Regions from separate parts of the Brenneria uluponensis genome, predicted to be linked through region 3. Evidence: predicted binding sites of a transcription regulator. Region 3 holds the regulator's gene; each other region holds the start of a gene.
The links. The regulator CRP, encoded in region 3, controls carbon source genes, mostly activating them, when cyclic AMP is high. The targets are predictions, from matches to a motif close to ATGTGANNNNNNTCACAT.
Positions count from the first base shown of each region.

Region 1 (4,982 bases), 540 kb from region 3:
CAGCAACAATCGGGTCAGTTTACCAAACTCAGCGCCTGATCGAGCACTTTTGCACCGTTTAAGGTGCCATAAGCAACCGAGTCAATCACCGCGATGGGAATATGATACTCATCGGTCAGTTTTTTGTTCTCATTGAGCTTAAAGCGCACTTGCGGCCCCAGTAATACCACCACAATATCATTGCTGTATTCTTGCAATTCATCCCGCAGATTTTGTTCAGGAATAGCGTAAATTTTATATTCCAGTCCACGGGCGACCACCTCTTTCTCCATCTTGGTCACCACCAGCGACGTCGACATCCCCGCGGAACAGGCCAGCACAATACGTTTCATAATTGTTCCCCACTATTTGTCTTCATCATCCAACGTTACCTCCAACACCCGCGAGTCACGCACTTGCCTGAACCAGCCAGCCGATTTTTTGGGTCTCCGCTGCCGATCTTGATCCAGATCGATCTCTATCAACCCATACCGGTTTTTGAACGCATTCATTGGCGATACATTATCAGTAAAGGCCCACAACATGTAGCCGCGACAATCTGCCCCTGCTTCCCGCGCCTTAAGTGCCCAATATAGATGTTCAGCAATAAAGGCGATGCGGTAATCATCCTGTACCACACCAGAGCTGTCTTTGAACTGCCCTTCATTTTCAATACCCATACCATTTTCCGCCACGAACCAGGGGATATTGCCGTACTCGCTCTTCAGCCGCATCGCCATGTCATAAATAATTCTGGGATTGATTTCCCAACCGCGTGATTTATTCATACGACGGCCCGGTAGTTCAAAAGGCTCATAGTAGTAAGCCGGGTGGAATGGCGTATTTTTATTCCACTCCCGGCTGGGGGCTTTCACCCGGTGCGGGTAATACAGATTAATGCCCACTTCATCCACAGTGTTGTCACGAATAATCGACAACTCTTCGGTGGTGTAATCCCACTGAATTTGATGTTTTTCCAGCAGATCCATCAGCTCCGGCGAATATTCCCCCTTCAGAGCCGGGTCCAGAAACACCCGGTTGTAAAACAAATCGTAGAGACGCGCAGCCTCCACATCATGTGCCGCACTGGAGCGCGGATAAGTCACTTCCGGATTAAGAATTACGCCAATACTGCCGCCTTGTTGGTGATAGCCCTTCTGGCGGAACAACTGCACTACTTTAGCCGTTGCCAGGTTTTTATGGTGATTCCACTGCATCCAGGTGTGGGTGTTTTGCTCATAGGGGTAACGCAGCGCATCCAGATAGATGCGGGTCTGGACGACGATCGGTTCGTTAAAAGTAAACCAGCGTTTGACTTTACCGGCATAGCGGGCAAACACGGCTTGCGCATAAAGAACGTACCGCTCCACCACGTGTTTAGACGACCAACCCTGATATTTTTCAAATAGATAGGCGGGAAGTTCATAGTGCTCCAGGCACAACATTGGCTCGATGCCCTGCTGAAGCATCTCATCCAGCAGGTTATCGATATAAGTGGCGTACTCTTCGTCAACAATGCCGTTTTCATAATCCAGCATGAAGCGTGACCAGTTGATGGAAGTACGGTAATGCGTCAACCCCACCTGCTTCATTAAAGCCACATCTTCACGATAACGATGGTAGAAATCTGTGGCTTGCGCCGGGCCATAACCGTCATGCCATACCTGACGATCCTGCTTGTACCATAAGTCCAGATAAGAATCCTGGCCGTCCGTCTTGCCGCCCCAGCCTTCAGTTTGCCAAGCAGATGCGGCAGCACCCAGAATAAAATCAGACGGAATGGTGACAGATACCTTACTCATTACACCCTCTCTTGTTTAATTTTTTGCCGGATTCATCTCTGCGGCTTCAGCCTCTATCTGTGCCAATTCCGCACGCCGTGAGGCCACTTTGACAAACGGTAGATAGATCAGCGTGGCAACCACGATACAGACCATCTGAGTGGCAACCGCTCCCATTGAACCGGCGGTAGACAACCAGGCATTGATGATCGGTGGCGTGGTCCAGGGCACCATTACCACCGCCTTACCGGCAAACCCCATACTAGTGGCAAAGTAACCAATAGTGCCGGTCACTAACGGTGTAATAATAAAAGGAATAGCCAGAATCGGGTTAAGCATGATCGGCATACCAAATATCACCGGCTCGTTAATATTGAACACACAGGGCCCGAACGAAATCTTGGCGATCTCTTTCATCTCTCTGCGTTTAGAAGCCATCATGACCGCCAGCAGCAGGCCGATGGTCAACCCGGAGCCACCGATACTCATATACACATCCCAGAATGGCATGGTAATGATATTGGGAATTTCCTTCCCTTGTTCGAATGCGGTCATGTTGACCGCAATGGCCCCCAACAACAGCGGTTCACGAATCGGTTTGATCATCTGGTTACCATGAATACCGATAACCCAGAACATCTGCGCCACAAACATCAGAATCAGCAGACCTGGCAAGCTTTGTACTACGGCTTCCAACGGTTGCTGTACCACCTTATAAATGGCGTCATACAGGTACATCCCCGTAACAGCATGGAACACAAAACCAAATGTGGCGATCACTGTCACGGTGATAATGGCCGGGAACAAGGCGGAAAAAGAGGCAGAAACATTAGGTGGAACACTGTCCGGCATTTTAATCTTCAGCCAGTCCACTTTCTCCAGCTTTGAATAGATTTCCACGGAAAGAATGGCAATAAACATCCCGAGAAAGAGGCTTTTTGTATCAGAGAACTGCTTGGCCAGCACATCTTTCACCGCTATCGTCTGACCATTGACCACCATGTCAATAGTGGTCGGCGTGATAGAGACAAGGCAGATCACTGCCAGCAGTCCGGGGAACAGACTCCGGGAACCATTGATGCGCCCCAGTTCGATACCGATCAGGAACGCCGCACCAATGGTGAGAAAACTCAGTGTCGCGTAATTGATCCCACTCATAATCGGCTTTAACGGCGCCAAAAACGAAAACATAGCAAAGCTGGCCAATCCGTTTCTGGGGTCGAGCACCATGTTGGAGATCAACACCGAAAAAGCACCAACAATGATCACCGGCATTAAAGTAATAAACGACGCCTTAATGGCCATGATATATCGCAGGCTATTGAACTGATTGGCAAAGGATCCTAAAGAATCGATCAGTTGGTCCTTAAATGACATAACACCACCTCTTGATCATCATATTGTTATATCGCGGGTTTGATTGCCCCACAGATGGCCGTTACGCGCAGAGAGTGGACTACAGGTTCGCGCCTTTGCGTTTGGCATACCAAAAATAAAACAAATGAATAATTTTTCTGTGACATTGTTCTCACAAGCCAATATTGGAATTCCAATACCATGAGTTACGTTAATTTTGGCATACCAAGAGAGTAAATAATGGCAACAAGCCGACGATCTGCTGGAAGCCAACCATTAAGGAAAACCTGGGATACCATTTCCAGCCACACGGATAGCGCGGCGAATTCCGGCGGTTTAACTTACCAGTACGACAGCAAATCTGGGGATGGTCACGGCTATCCGACGCCCCTTGTGTTAGAATGAGGGATCTTAGCGATAAACCTAAACAGGTGAATTTCCATGATTACCATGCTTGATGTGGCCAATCACGCGGGGGTTTCCAAAGCCACGGTCTCACGGGTGCTCAACGGCACTGGGCAGGTCAGGCAAAGCACGCGGGATATCGTGTTCAAATCAATGAAAGAGTTGGGTTATCGCCCCAACTTTCTGGCCCGTTCGCTGGCAAATCGCCGTTCCAACAGTATTGGTCTGGTAGTATCCAATTTCGATGGTCCTTACTTTGGCCGCCTATTGCGCCGTGCCGCAGAATTGACAGAAGCCAGTGGCAAGCATTTGATCGTCACCGATGGGCATGACACACCGGACGATGAATTACAGGCGATTCAACTACTGACCGATCGCCGCTGTGACGCCATTATTCTCTACACGCGTCATATGTCTGACGAAGAATTGATGACGTTACTGAAGAACGCTACCGTACCACTGGTGGTGATCAACCGTGACCTCCCGCTGATGCGCGAACGCTGTGTATCCTTTGAACAGCAACAGGCGGTATTTCAGGTGGTGGATTACCTGGTAAAACAGGGTCATCGGGAAATTGCCTGTATCACCGGGCCGATGCAAACCCCTACGGCACAGACGCGCCTGGCGGGCTATCGACAGGCGCTGGCATTCCACCAGATCAAGTTCAATCCGCAGTGGATCGCCAATGGCGACAGTACCGTATCCAGCGGCTATCGCGCCGCCCAAGAACTACTGGCCCGCAATATCAACTTTACTGCACTGTTTGCCAGCAATGACGACATGATTGTCGGCGCGATGAAGGCCTTTATCGAAGCGGGCAAACAGCTGCCGCAGGATCTGTCTCTGTTTGGATTTGATGATGAACCTAACGCGGCTTACCTGCATCCCTCCTTGTCTACCGTTTATCTGCCGATAGAGGAGATGATCAGCGCGGCCATCACACAAGCGCTGAAGCTGATTGCCGAAGAGGACGTCAAACCACTTTCCCCATTCACCGGGGAACTGAAAATCAGGGAATCGGTGCTACCGGGTCCCTACGCTTCAGACCCCCGACAATCAATGACAAACCACCATCGGCTTTAACCCGCATTCAGGTATAGCGACAAATCATCGCTATACCTGTTCATTAGCCCGAGACGCTCTTCACTATTTGCCCCTAATCCACACCAGAACGATGTGCAGATGAATATCCACCAGCCGGAACGAGTAACGTTCAATGTCGGCCAAAACCAGTGGCAGAGAAATAACCGGCATACCATACAGAGTGGACAGCAGCTATGTTGTCTTGAAATAAAGAATGGCGATCGGTGGTGATGAATATCCGTCGTTAATGGGTGAAGTTCTGCGGGAACAGAGCACGCAGAGCGACCTCATCGCGTTCACTCTTGAATTGCACATCTTTACCCACTGCGCGGGCGCGCCCAACAGCAGGGCGGCTATCAATATGTTTAAACCAGCGGG
Region 1 covers NZ_CP135917.1:899,319-904,300, reverse strand. Annotated here, with positions in the region: gene RS889_RS04180 (PTS sugar transporter subunit IIB) at 15-332, opposite strand; gene RS889_RS04175 (glycoside hydrolase family 1 protein) at 345-1,781, opposite strand; gene RS889_RS04170 (PTS sugar transporter subunit IIC) at 1,797-3,137, opposite strand; gene RS889_RS04165 (LacI family DNA-binding transcriptional regulator) at 3,558-4,604, shown strand; gene RS889_RS04160 (glutathione S-transferase family protein) at 4,849-4,982, opposite strand, start outside.
Region 1: the regulator CRP is predicted to act here: its motif matches at 3,275-3,292, upstream of RS889_RS04170 (PTS sugar transporter subunit IIC).

Region 2 (4,982 bases), 1.3 Mb from region 3:
TATTCGAAGCAAAAATCGTATCAGGTGAGGCAAATTGCTCAACCTCTGACACCATCTGTTGCTTCAGGGCTAAATCCTCAAATACCGCTTCAATAACAATATCGATCTGCTCAAAACCACGATAATCCGTACTGCCAGTCATCAGGCTCATTTGCCGTTGCTGCTCGATATGCGTTATGCGTCGATGGGTTAGCTGTTTTTCAAGCTTCTGCCAATGGTGCTTTAATGCGCGATTTACCCCTTTTTCCTGGATATCTTTGATTCTTACCGGCAGCCCGCCTCGAATCGCCGTTACGCTGGCAATACCTCCCCCCATCAAACCGCCACCTAACACAGCAACCCGATGGATCACCCGCGCTTCACCACCGGCTTCCGACGTTTTTTTCAGTGCTGTAGCGGTGAAAAACAGACCACGCAGAGCGATGGACTCTGGTGACATGACCAGCTTGCCAAACGCTCGCGCTTCCGCCAGATATCCTTCCGCTTCACCCTTTTCCAAACCATCGCGTACCACTTGAATAATTTTCCCGGTGGCCGGGTAATGTCCCTGCGTCCTGGCCTGTGTTTTCTGCTTAACCACCCTGAACAACAACGATCTGATCAGACGACTATGCATAAAACCGATACGCCAATTCACTGGCGATGATGTTCTCTTGCCTTGTCGTATCATCGCCTCGGCCGTCTCCAGCAAAATACTGTATGGTACGGCGTCATCCACCAGGCCCAGCCTGAGAGCCTGTTGGCTGCGAACATGCTTTCCTGTCAGCATAAGATCCAGCGCTTTATCAACACCAATTAAGCGGGGTAAACGCTGTGTTCCGCCTGAACCAGGTAACAAACCTAGCTGAACTTCCGGCAATCCCAATACGGTTTTATCCTCTGTGGTACAAACCCGATAATCGCATGCCAGTGCCAGCTCCAGTCCGCCGCCCAGACAAGCGCCATGAATAGCGGCTACGACGGGAAAAGGCAGTCCGGCGATATACGCCAGTGTCTCCTGCCCTGTTCTGGCTAACGCTTCGGCCTGTTTGGCATCAGTGCAATTATCCAACATGGTGATATCTGCCCCGACGATAAAGGAATCCGCTTTGGCTGACACAAAAATCACCCCCCGCAGAGCGGCATGCTGTTGCGCCTGGGTTAATACCGCCATGATTTGCCTGGCAAATTGCGCTTTCAGGGTATTCACTTTTTCACCCGCGACATCCATTGTGATAATACCAATGTTATCGGGTCGCAACGTCAGCGAGAAAGCCGATTTCTCCTTCTCCAGCGCGACAATTGCCGGTTGTTCCGTCATGCTGTCACCTCCAGAATCATTGCGGCCCCCAATCCTCCGGCCGCACAGGCAGTGGTTAACCCCAAGCCACCGCCACGGCGCTGTAATTCACGTAATGTCTGTGTGATCATACGTGCTCCCGTCGCGGCAAAAGGATGCCCATAAGCAATTGATCCCCCCAACACATTGAATTTATCCATATCCACGTTTCCCAGCGGCTCACTGCGCCCCAGTTGATGCCGGGCAAAATCGGCGCTGGCGAACAGGTTCAGATTAACTAACGTTTGTGCCGCAAAAGCCTCATGCATATCAATCAAGGTCAGATCGGATAGGGTGATACCAGCGCGATCGAGCGCCAGCGGCGTGGCGTAGGCCGGTCCCAGTAACATATCCTGCCGCACATCAATGCCAATGAAAGCGTAACTGCGAAGATAACCGAGAGGCGTCAATCCCAACCCATTGGCCCGGGATTCACTCATCATCAATACCGCGGCGGCGCCATCTGTCATTGGTGTGCTATTGGCCGCAGTGACAGTGCCATGCTGGCGATCAAATGCGGGGCGTAACTGCGCATACTGCGCCAAAGAGGAGTCATGGCGAACATTATTGTCCTCCTCTACCGCCTGTTGATAAGGAGGAACATAGGCTGTCATCACTTCATCGCGCAGCACACCGCGCTGCCATGCCTGTGCCGCCAGACGATGTGAGCGATGCGCCAATTCATCCTGCTGTTGACGGGTAATTCCATAGCTTTTAGCCATCTGCTCTGCGGTATCACCCATCCGTAGTCCAGTCGAATATTCGGCGATGGCTGGCGACACTGGCAACAGGTCGTTAAAGCGCAGTTGAGCAAACAAGGCCAGTCGTTGCCTCAGGTTACGGGCTTTAGTGAGATCCACCAATATACGAGCCAGTCGCTTGCTGACACCAATGGGTAATACCGACGATGAATCCGCACCTCCCGCAATACCTACCTCAATTGTACCGGCCATAATACTTTCTGCCACATTGGCTACCGCCTGAAAACTGCTAGCACAGGCACGTGAAACGCTGTAGGCATCGGTATGAACGCTCATGCCTGTTCCCAGGACAATTTCCCGTGCAATATTCGGCGCTTCAGGCATCTGAATCACTTGACCAAAAACCAGTTGCTCAACAAGTTCCGAGTCAATACCGCTACGTATCAATAGCTCTGTGACTACCAGTTTGCCCAATTCCAAAGCCGGTATACCACGATACGCCGTTGCCTGACGGGCAAACGGGGTACGTAACCCATTGACAATCGCAATGCGATCGCCCCGACGGGTTACCATTGGTAATACCTCGCCCATAAATACTCCTGCTGATATTAAGAAGAGGGGTACGACTGATATGATTTGATTTCATTGTTAGCTACATTATTACAACCAACAAACCAATAAGTAATAAAAATAGACGCTATCCACGTTTTATGGCGAGCTTTGCTGAATAAAAAACAAGATCAGGAATGAGGTATTAAAAAGAAGTTAAGAAAGGGGGAAAGCATCCCCCTGACAGGAAAGGAATTAACGCAGACCTAACTGAAAAATCAACGTTTCAGCCTGGCAACTGAAAATGAAATTCATGTCCAGTTTTACCCCGCCTTCCACATCTGACAACGTGCTGCTAATGATGCAGGGGTCTGATTCTACCGCCCGCGCTTTATCCGACAACGCTTTTTGCATGGATTCTGCTTCAGCACGAGCAACAAATACATGGCTATAAGAGGCCGTACAGTCAGTGTTGTCTATCACCGTACCTACATCAACACAACAACAAGCAGCTGTTTCTTCGGCATGGCAATTATTTATTACATTTGTCATCGCAAAACTCTCCTACGGCAATAACCTGACGGGCAGGCACGACCTAGATCGTAAAATGATATCTTCCAGCTCATTTTACTCGTCACTGAGAGATATCACTAGAATTTACTGGTCACCGGGATATTAAGTGAAACCGATCACATTTCTGGATGGCTTACCAAAAAAGAAAATGTAAATAAATATAAAGAAAGCTATCATTTTCGTTATATTTTACTCACTTTACGCATAATTTTGCTAACAATTTTAACATTTTAATAAAATATTCTTAGCTTTGTTTTTTATATTTTTGTCACTGGGCCTACTCTGCTTGCCCGTAGCCCTCCCTGAAGTGCACATCCTTTGTTACATGTACAACAGCGTTAAATAACGAGCAGATGATGAGGTTTTGGTCATGAACAACCAGAAAAGTTCGCTAAAAAAATGGTCACTTGCTGCCGTTGTGACCATGATATCCACTAATGCTTCCGCTGCCGGTTTTCAACTCAATGAATATTCATCATCAGGTCTCGGACGCGCTTTCTCTGGCGAAAGTGCCGTAGCTGATAACGCAACGTCCGGCAGCCGTAACCCGGCGACTATGACGTTGTTTGATCGTCCGGCATTCTCTGGTGGCGTGACCTATATTAATCCTGATATCAATCTATCTGGCTCCAGTTCCAGTGGCCAGGATGCGGGGGCAAAAAACATTGCCCCACATGCCTGGGTGCCGAATCTCCATTTCATTATGCCGTTGAATGAGCAGTGGGCCGTAGGCGCTTCTGCCGTCACCTACTATGGTTTGTCGACTGAATTCAGTGACAATTACTCTGCAGGCTCAATCGGTGGCAAAACCGATTTGTCGACGTCGAACCTAAACCTCAGCGCCGCCTATCGGCTTAATAAACATTTCAGTTTTGGCCTGGGAATCGACGCCGTTTATGCCGACGCAAAAATCGTGCGTAATGCAGGTGAAATCGGACCAGCATTTGGTCTGAGTTCTTCTGCTGAAATCACCCGACTTGAAGGCAATGAGTGGGGATATGGCTGGAACGCGGGCATCCTGTACGAGTTAGATCAAAACAATCGTTTCGGCTTTACGTATCGATCAAAAGTAGACATTGATTTTGATGGCAAATTCAGCAGCGCCATTTCCACCGCGGGTGCGACAATACCTGGGAAATTAACCCTTAATCTGCCGGAAATGTGGGAAGTCTCCGCTTACCACCGCGTAGCCCCGAAATGGGCGGTTCACTACAGCCTCACTTACACCGGCTGGAGTCATTTCCAACAACTGAAAGCCACGGGTAGCAATGGACAAACGCTGTTTCTTAAAGATGAAAGTTTCCATGATGTCTACCGTATTGCACTGGGAACGACCTATTACTTTGACGATAACTGGACGTTCCGCACCGGGATTGCCTATGACGATAGTCCGGTTCCTTCCGATAAACGCACTATCTCCATCCCCGATCAAGATCGTTTATGGTTGAGTGCCGGTACCACTTATGCGTTTAATAAAGATATGTCTGTCGACGTCGGGGTGTCTTACATGCACGGACAAAAAGTGAGCATAACGGAGCCGGGAGTGAGTGCGTCTTTACCTTCCTATAGTTTCACTTCCAAAGGTAAAGCCTGGCTTTATGGCGTCAACGTCAACTACAAATTCTGATCACTGCCTTTAGTTCATCATGGCGTAGACAATTCTCGTCAGCCAAGAGACCGGAATACCCAGGCAACGACCACGTTTGGCATCTACAGGGAACCAAACATGGTGTTCCGGTTCAAGTGAACGGCATCACGCAACAGCACCGTTCAGACTCGATAATTGCCAACCTCTCCGGTCCCGGCTGGGACTCTCTGGAGAACAAACTGGCATAGTTATT
Region 2 covers NZ_CP135917.1:1,621,810-1,626,791, reverse strand. Annotated here, with positions in the region: gene fadJ (fatty acid oxidation complex subunit alpha FadJ) at 1-1,300, opposite strand, end outside; gene fadI (acetyl-CoA C-acyltransferase FadI) at 1,297-2,610, opposite strand; gene RS889_RS07580 (YfcZ/YiiS family protein) at 2,824-3,120, opposite strand; gene fadL (long-chain fatty acid transporter FadL) at 3,512-4,768, shown strand; gene mlaA (phospholipid-binding lipoprotein MlaA) at 4,978-4,982, opposite strand, start outside.
Region 2: the regulator CRP is predicted to act here: its motif matches at 3,246-3,263, upstream of RS889_RS07580 (YfcZ/YiiS family protein).

Region 3 (4,982 bases):
TAATGCCGACTGCAATTGCAGCAGGTCGGCAACGATTTTACGGCCATGATCACGGAGATACAGGCGTAAATCATTCGCGGTCTGATCATTCCGGGACCGCCCGGCACGCAGTTTTCCACCCAATTCGCCCAGACGAACCACCAGTTCCCGTTCGATAAACGTATGAACATCTTCATCATTCTGACTAGGCTGGAGCGTCCCCTGGCGGAACTCGTCGTCCAACGTATCCAGGGCGGCGATCATTCTGATCGTTTCATCATCCGTAAGTAATCCGGCACGCTGCAACTCATGAGCATGGGCACGACACCCGGCAATATCGTAAGGCGTGAGTGAAAAATAGTTATCGGGACAACGGGATAACGCGGTCAGTGCTGCCGCAGGCGCACTTTTAAAACGGGCTCCCCAAAGAAGCTCAGAACTGTTGGACATAACAACCCTCATGCTGGCATATTGAATGCGTTATTCTTTTCTGAGAATGAAATGAAGAAAGAAATTTTATATTTGGGGAATCGCTCTATAATAATAAAAGCTTATTGCCCGATAGTGATGAATCTCAACAAATAATATTAAATCCGTCGAACATCATATTTGTTGAAAAAACATCGGGAGGTAAATACCAATTATGGAAAGTAAACTTTCCGATTTCAGAAACCTACTGACAGAAAAAAATGAAAGCTCACAGATAAGCATCAATAATGTGGACTTAAAACTATTACGCGTATTCAAAAGCGTTGTTGAAGCCGGAGGTTTTACTTCTGCAAGCCATGAATTAAACATTGGATTGGCAGCAATAAGCAAACAGGTTTCTGATCTGGAAATTCGCCTTGGGATGACACTATGCAGCCGTGGCCGTGATGGTTTCTTTCTTACCGAATATGGCAGCATCGTCTATCAGGCCACGTTGGAGCTATTTTCTTCCATCAATCAATTTCGCGATCGTCTGCAAAGTAGCCGTAATGAAATCCTCGGTGAAATCAATATCAGTGTGATTGATAACACCATCACCGACCGTCAGTCGCCCATCACCAAAGCGGTGCGTCAACTCGCTTACGTCGCACCAAAACTGAACATCAGGCTTCAAACGGAACAGCTCGACAATCTTGAGAGAGGATTAAACGAAGGCCGATTAACCTGCGCTATTGCTCCGGTTTATGAAGAAAAAAGCGAGTTTGAATATTATTTTCTCTATCAGGAAGAGTCACAAATATATTGTAGTAACGAGCATGAATTCTTCCATTTAAATGACTCGGATATCACTATTGATATGTTGAAAAATGCTAAAGTCATTAATCATAGTTACGCCAGCATGCATCATAAAAATAAGGTATTTAATTTCAAGAATAGCAATATTCAGGCGGTGCAAATTGAATCTGTCGCCATGCTCATTCTGACTGGGCATTTTATTGGCTATCTCCCTTGCCATTATGCAGAAAGATATGTTGAACAAAATTTACTACGGCCTATTACTTCAGAATCATTAACCATTTTCACCCGATTCTGTTTTATTATCAAAAAAGGGAAAAGAATAAATACGATCATAAAATTATTTATGGACGCGTTGGGCATCCAGAGTGAATCATAATCACATGCACTATTTTGGTGCCTACCACTCATTTTCGATACTACGTGTTCACTACATCAGCATCAGCACTTACTACGGCGCCACCTCGAACAGCAGCGCGTGCCACTGACAACCGTGAGATATACCCACCTCACGGTCATTAAAGCTCTACGCCACGTCACGCACTTCATGACTGTGGGTAATATCCACCGCCTGACCCAGCATCAACGCGACAGAGCAATATTTTTCAGCTGAAAGGGAAACCGCTCGCTCCACGACCTTATCGGCCAGTCCCTTACCAGTAACGATAAAATGCAGATTGATGGCAGTGAACAAACGAGGGGCATCGGTTTTACGATCCGAAGTCAGCCGGACTTCACAGTCCACCACATCATTACGGCCTTTTTGCAGAATGGAAACCACATCAATAGCACTACACCCACCGACAGACATCAGCACCATTTCCATCGGGCTTGGCGCTTTATCACCGGCATTGCCATCCATTAATACCTGATGTCCGGAGGCAGATTCACCGATAAACGTTAAGCCTTCAACCCACTTCACTCGCGCCTGCATAAATTCACCCTCAATCAACTATTTTTGAAATATTACATCGCTTATGTACAAAAAAGCCTGATAATCAGAGCTTAGTCATGCTGAAGCGAGACAACACAAGACACTACGTGCAACCTGTGTTACAAACGAATCCTGAATCTGCTTATTTCGAGCCAAAGCAAAAAAACAAGCAGATCATGACGTCACTCGATAGAGACCTAATATATTCCCTGACGTCATTCCGCCTACACGGAATTTGAATTATAACTATGTTATCACGCCGTACAGGGAACTCTGAACCCTGTGATTTGCGCAGTGAATTACAACAGAGGATGACAGCGAATGGTTCTCGGCAAACCGCAAACAGACCCGACTCTTGAATGGTTCCTTTCTCATTGCCATATTCACAAGTATCCATCAAAGAGCACGCTTATTCACCAAGGTGAAAAAGCAGAAACGCTTTACTACATCGTGAAAGGTGCTGTCGCAGTGCTGATCAAAGATGAAGAAGGCAAAGAAATGATTCTCTCCTATCTCAATCAGGGGGATTTTATTGGTGAACTCGGATTGTTTGAAGAAGGCCAGGAGCGAAGTGCCTGGGTGAGAGCCAAAACTGCCTGCGAAGTTGCTGAAATTTCATATAAAAAATTCCGTCAACTGATTCAGGTTAACCCTGACATTCTGATGCGATTATCTGCTCAGATGGCGAACCGTCTACAGGTAACGTCAGAGAAAGTGGGCAATCTTGCCTTCCTGGACGTAACAGGTCGTATTGCTCAGACGTTGCTTAATCTGGCCAAACAACCTGATGCCATGACCCACCCAGATGGCATGCAGATTAAGATCACCCGCCAGGAAATCGGCCAAATCGTGGGGTGCTCCCGCGAAACAGTAGGCCGTATACTGAAAATGTTGGAAGATCAAAATCTTATATCTGCCCATGGGAAAACCATCGTGGTTTATGGCACCCGCTAACCCATATCAGATAACAAAAGAGCGTGCCACAGCACGCTCTTTTCGTTTTGTCTAAAGACGGCTTACTGACCGTTGACGACCTGTGCCACCGCTTTGGCGAAAAGCGCCATGCCTTGATCGATATCGGCCAGTTCAATGACTAATGAAGGTACAAAACGGATCACATCCGGCCCTGCCACCAAAATCATCAGGCCATGCTCAGCAGAAGCAGTCAGGAAATCCCGTGCCCGACCCTGCCATTCAGGTTTTAGCGCCACGCCCAGCAACAGTCCTTGACCACGAATTTCGTCGAAAATGCCGAACTCCGCATTAATAGTATTCAACGCCGCCACAAAACGATCGTGACGCTCGGCCACACCTGACAGCACCTCCGGCGTATTAATCGTATCCAACGCCGCTTCCGCCACCGCGCAGGCCAACGGATTACCGCCATACGTCGTACCGTGAACCCCCACCGTCATCACCGAAGCAATTTCCTCGGTGGTCAGCATTGCACTAATGGGAAAACCACCGCCCAACGCTTTGGCCGTAGTCAAAATATCCGGCTGAACATCGTAATGCATATAAGAGAACAGTTTACCGGTGCGTCCCATCCCACACTGAACTTCATCAAACACCATCAGCGCCTGATATTGATCGCACAACGCCCGCACACCGTTTATAAATTCCGGCGTTGCAGGAATAACACCACCCTCGCCCTGCACCGGCTCTAACACCACCGCGCAGGTGTGGTCATCCATAACGGCTTTGACAGCGGCCAGATCATTAAACGGTACATGGATAATATCTGCCGGCTTAGGGCCGAAACCATCCGCATATTTCGCCTGCCCCCCCACCGACACAGTAAATAGTGTTCGGCCATGGAATGCATGATAGAACGCGATGATTTTGGTTTTGTACGGACTGTAACGCTTGATGGCATAGTGACGAGCCAGCTTGAAAGCCGCTTCATTAGCTTCCGCACCGGAATTAACGAAAAAGACCCGATCCGCGAACGTCGCATTGATAAGCTTGCTTGCCAACCGCAAAGCCGGTTCATTGGTAAAAACATTGCTGGTATGCCACAGGGTTTCCCCCTGCTGTTTGAGTGCTTCAACCAACGCCGGATGGCAATGCCCTAACGCTGTCACTGCAATCCCGCCGGAAAAATCGATATATTCCTTACCTTGCTGGTCCCAAACCCGGCTTCCCTTGCCTTTAACCGGCACAAACTGCGCTGGTGCATAAACCGGAAGTATTACTTTATTGTGAGTGTCTCTTGTTACCGCCATTTTATCTGTTGCCATCTGCTTCCCCGCCTCAATATCTCACTACCTTGAATGAAAATATAGTCAATAAATATGCATAAAAAGTCATAACGAGGCAATCATTAATCTGCTGGAAAAGAAAATTATCCACTATATGACTATAAACCAAGAAAATTCTTCAATAACTGATGCCCCTGCTGGCTCAGGATACTTTCCGGGTGAAACTGCACCCCTTCCAGAGGCAGAGAACGGTGACGAATGCCCATGATTTCATCTATTCCCTGCTGATGCTCACTCCAGGCGGTAATCTCGAAACAGTCAGGCAGAGAAGCCTTGTCGATCACCAGAGAATGATAACGCGTGACGTTCAACGGCTGAGCCAACCCGGTAAACACCCCCACATTGGTATGCTGAATTAATGATGTTTTGCCATGCATTACCTGCCGGGCACGGATCACTCGTGCGCCAAACACCTGCCCCAGCGCCTGATGCCCAAGACAAACCCCCAGAATCGGCAGTCTACCGGCAAAATGGCGGATAGCCGCCAGCGAGATGCCAGCATCATCCGGTGTGCAAGGACCAGGTGATATCACCAGTCTCTGCGGTGCTAACCGTTCAATATCTGCTAGTTGCAGTTCATCATT
Region 3 covers NZ_CP135917.1:360,693-365,674, reverse strand. Annotated here, with positions in the region: gene argH (argininosuccinate lyase) at 1-429, opposite strand, end outside; gene RS889_RS01725 (LysR family transcriptional regulator) at 623-1,582, shown strand; gene RS889_RS01720 (OsmC family protein) at 1,730-2,137, opposite strand; gene crp (cAMP-activated global transcriptional regulator CRP) at 2,459-3,091, shown strand; gene argD (bifunctional acetylornithine/succinyldiaminopimelate transaminase) at 3,154-4,377, opposite strand; gene RS889_RS01705 (aminodeoxychorismate synthase component II) at 4,497-4,982, opposite strand, start outside.

Region 4 (4,982 bases), 1.5 Mb from region 3:
CCATTGCAGCCGTTGTCAGGATAATTTTCGTCGCTGGTTACAGCTGCGATATCAGACGCTGAACAAGTTGAACGAAGCCTGGTGGAGCACGTTCTGGAGTCATACTTATAGCGACTGGTCACAGATTGAATCACCGGCACCACAGGGTGAGGTGTCCATCCACGGTTTAAATCTGGACTGGCGGCGTTTTTGTAGTACGCAGGCTACCGATTTCTGTGCACAGGAAATCGTCCCGCTGAAAGCGGTGAACCCGAATCTGCCCGCCACCACTAATTTTATGGAGTATTTCTACGATTACGATTACTGGCAGTTGGCACAGGTGATTGATTTTATCTCCTGGGACAGCTACCCGCAGTGGCATAGCCAGCCGGATGAAACGGAACTGGCTTGCTACACGGCCATGTACCACGATCTGATGCGTACGCTGAAGCAGGGAAAACCGTTTGTGCTGATGGAATCGAGTCCGAGCGTCACCAACTGGCAACCGACCAGCAAGCTGAAGAGACCCGGTATGCATATTCTTTCTTCATTGCAGGCGGTGGCGCACGGTGCGGATTCTATCCAGTACTTCCAGTGGCGGAAAAGTCGTGGTTCGGTGGAAAAATTTCACGGTGCGGTGATTGATCATTCTGGTCGCCTTGATACCCGGGTCGGACAGGAAGTCAGTGAGCTGGGTCGCCTGTTGGGTGTCATGGCTCCGGTGGCGGGTAGCCGGATTGACGCACGGGTGGCTATCATCTTTGACTGGGAAAGCCGTTGGGCAATGAATGATGCACAAGGGCCGCGCAACCATGGACTGTATTATGAGAAGACTGTGGCGGAGCATTATCGCCCCTTCTGGGAACAGGGCATCTCCGTGGATATCATTAACGCCGATTGTGATCTTAGTGGTTACCAACTGGTGATTGCCCCCATGCTGTACATGGTACGTGACGGGTTCGCCAAAAACGCCGAAGACTTTGTCAGGCAGGGAGGGCAGTTTGTTACTACTTACTGGAGTGGGATCGTCAATGAGACCGACCTGTGTCATCTTGGCGGTTTCCCCGGTCCTTTGCGTCCGCTGTTGGGTATCTGGGCAGAGGAGATCGATTGTCTGAAAGAGGGTGAAACCAATAGCGTTAATAGCACACCTGGCAATACGTTAGGGCTGGAAGGGGCCTGGTCGGCGCGCCACCTGTGTGAATTGCTTCATCTTGAGGGGGCGACGGCGCTGGCGACTTACGGCAGTGATTTTTATGCCGGGCGTCCCGCTGTGACGGTCAACCGGTTCGGCGCGGGGGAGGCCTGGTATGTGGCCTCACGCAATGATGCGGCATTCCAGCGCGATTTCTTTGGCGCACTGGCTACAAAGCTCAATCTGCCTCGTGCACTGGAAACCGTGCTACCTTATAGTGTTACGGCACAGCGACGAACTGATGGCGAGTGTGAGTTCGTTATTGTGCAGAATTTCAGTGATGAGATGAAAACGTTATCCTTGCCGGCGGGTTATGTAGATATGGCAAATGGAAAGGCGTTGTCGGGCATGATCACTTTACTGCCATGGGGTTACCGTATTTTATCCCGTTATCTGGCATAGGTTGATCTTTATGGATTGCGCCCGTTCTATTGATCGGGCGTTTTTGTTTTTGCATGATATGAGGAAATAAGAATGGTAAATTTGAAATCTTTTATCAACTATTTTTCCCACCCTAAAAAAATGGTGGAAAATAGTGATATTGACAACCAGTATCTGGAAAAGTTAATACAAAACTTCGGTGGAAGAGAGAACATAAAATATGTAGATGCCTGTATTACGCGGCTGCGTGTTACCGTTAATGACCTGTCTATGGTGGATTCTAGCGGGTTGCAGAAATCAGGGGCATTAGGCGTGATTATTATTGGTCAGGAGGTTCATGCCGTATTTGGTACGCAATCGGATAATCTACGTCAATTACTTGAAACGCGTTTTTCTATTAATGATTAAGAATAAAAAATATTGATAACCACTTGAAGTGGTTATCAATAAATGAATCTAGGCTCGTTATCCTGAAGTCTATTTTTTATAGATAAAACACATTGCCAGCAATAGCAAAACTCAATTGCTGAGGGAAGTAATGTACAATTAATTTCAGTATGGAACGTTGCGGTTTATTCTATTTTTTTTTATTACCACCATGCTTCCACCTGTACACCAAAATTCCAGGTGTTGCTGGCCGTGCCATCCTGAAATGATTTCCCCTGCTCAGAATCATTCAGGTACGAGGCATAGATGCGTAATTCCGGACGTGACATGAACGCCGGTCCATCCGCTAACCCCAGTGCAATGGTGTATTTCTCGCCACCCTGTTTGTACTGACTGCCATCTTTGTGGTCATCTTTCTGGTAGAAGACGCCGACTTCGCCAATAGCGCGGACATAATCGGTGAATTGATACTGTGCACGGCCAACCAGCGAGATCAACCGGCTTTTATCGATTTGGGCGCTGATATTGTTTGCCGAGCCATAGGTCAATACGTGGTTGAGCGAAAATTTATCGGTAATCGGGATCAGACCGGTATTGATCACCCGGTAGCCCGTGGCATCATCAGTATTGTTCCAAACGTCATACCAGCCGCCGCCCTGAGACACCATATTCTGCGCCAGACCTTTGGTGGCATACTGCAACACGATCTTGTCATAGCCACCCAGCATGTCCTGACTGATTTCACTGGTGAGCATCACGCCATTCTTGGCGTCGTACAGGCCACCATACTCTTTCTGTTTTTTGGTTGGATTAGGCATGGCGTAATCAATACCAAATTCTGTCCAGGCGCCAGACCAGGGTTTCCAACCGGCATAGCGCAGGTCGAGATAGTTGATGTTGAGGTCGTTATCGTTATTTACCCGGTAGTCCACATCATTGCCATCACCCCGGATCCAGGCCACTGAAACCGCGCCAGGACCAAAGGACAAATTTTCCACGCCCGCGCCCGCGCCTGAGATATTCCAGTATTTAGTATCAATGATGTGCAGATCGTGGCGTTGGTAATAGCGTTTGCCGCCCCAGATCACTGCATTTGGATCGCCAGGGATCAGACCTTTGATCTGTAAATTAAGCTGGCGGAGCCCGAACTGAGCGTTATCGCCAATAGTGGTTTCATTGTCAGTGGCACCGTTAGACACCATGCTGACCATACTGTCCACATAGAAACTGACATCATTTTTTTTGTAAACCTCACTGCCCAGCTCAACTTCGCCATAAGTGTCGGATTCATTTCCCAGACGACCTACCTTGTTTTTTTGCCACTCCTCCAGGCTGCCATTACGCGAGACACCCACACCCGATCGCAAATAGCCGTGAAAATCAATGGCAAACAGAGAAGGGGAAGTGAGTGTCACTGCAATAGCGACGGATAGGGTACGAAACGTCGTATTCATGTATGCCTCTTTTATTTGTAATACGTTCACATATGAGAGGCTATGAAAGGACTAATTTATATAACAAGCAATTCTCTTATCAATTTATTGTGATTTAATGCAAATAAAACAGCGTTATTTGTAATAGGAAGTGAACTTGATCACTTGTTCTAATATGTGAACGAATAACTTTTATGGTGACTTTTTGACGTATTATAACGATAACTATGTTGGTGACGGAGTGCCTGTTACAATTAAGACATCACTATTGCAGGGAGCGAACCATGAAGTCGAAAAGTAGTACGTTAGAGGATGTCGCTCGTCATGCCGGCGTATCTTATCAGACGGTTTCCCGGGTACTGAACAAGTCTGCCAATGTGTCAGAATCAACGCGCCGCAAGGTTGAACAGTCTATTGAGCTATTAAGGTATGTGCCGAATCGTCTGGCACAACAACTGGTAGGCAAACGCAGCCGGACGTTGGGGCTGGTGACGATTTCACTGGCATTACATGCGCCTTCCCAGGTGGCGGCAGCGGTAAAACGTTACGCGAATACCGAAGGATACCTGGTATTGATTTCAATGATTGATGAGAACGTCAATCATGCTATCCAGGACTCCATCAACGAGCTTAAGTCCCAACTGGTGGATAAAGTTATTATCAACGTCCCACTGGAAACGGCGGCGGCGGAGAAAATCGCTGCGGACAATGACGATATCATCTGTCTGTTTCTGGATGTTGACCCGTATAGCTCGGTGTTCAACGTCTCCTTCAATCCAGCAGATGGCACCCGCGCCAGCGTGAAGTATCTCTATGAGTTGGGGCACCGTGATATCGCGCTGTTGGCTGGTCCCCAGCACTCTATTTCAGCCAATCTGCGGCTGAAAAACTGGCAGGAGGCGCTGCATGATTACGGACTGAATCCCGTTACGGTGTTGCATGGTAACTGGGATGCGCAAAGTGGTTATGCGGGGGCGCTACAAATGATGCGGGAAACACCGCACTTCTCGGCGGTGCTGGTAGGTAATGATCAGATGTCACTTGGTGTATTGAGTGCTTTCCACCAAAATCAATTGTCCATTCCCGGAGAGAAATCAGTAATTGGTTATGATAATACCTATGAAAGCGCGTTCTTTTATCCGGCATTAACCACCGTATCGCTGGATCTGGACTTGCAAGGCAAAGAAGCGGTGAGACGAGTGCTTGGGGTCAATGAGGATGACGCACAGCGTTCGTCGTCGATCCTGCCGGCAAAACTGGTGATACGTAATTCGACCGGGCCGCAGGTTCATGATGACAATAACTTGCAGCAGATTGCAGATGAATTGCGAACGCTCGCTCAGAAGATAAGCCAGATGGGTGTTTGAGTGCCGGACGATGATACCTGCCAAAATCATGCCTGGAAGGGATTCCAGGTTGAGTCAGATAGCGCCCTGCGTTGATAGCGATGGCGTTTTGTAACCTACCTGCTCCGACAGAATATTCAATGGTCGGACATTTTATCTACTATACTTAAATTCGCTTTACTTTTAGTCACCTCCGCTCATGACGTGAGCGAATTCGAGCGGATGTTCGCACTCACATAACTTTATTAAAACACTGATACT
Region 4 covers NZ_CP135917.1:1,823,633-1,828,614, forward strand. Annotated here, with positions in the region: gene RS889_RS08355 (beta-galactosidase) at 1-1,576, shown strand, start outside; gene RS889_RS08360 (PTS sugar transporter subunit IIB) at 1,649-1,963, shown strand; gene RS889_RS08365 (maltoporin) at 2,146-3,396, opposite strand; gene RS889_RS08370 (LacI family DNA-binding transcriptional regulator) at 3,660-4,742, shown strand.
Region 4: the regulator CRP is predicted to act here: its motif matches at 3,525-3,542, upstream of RS889_RS08365 (maltoporin).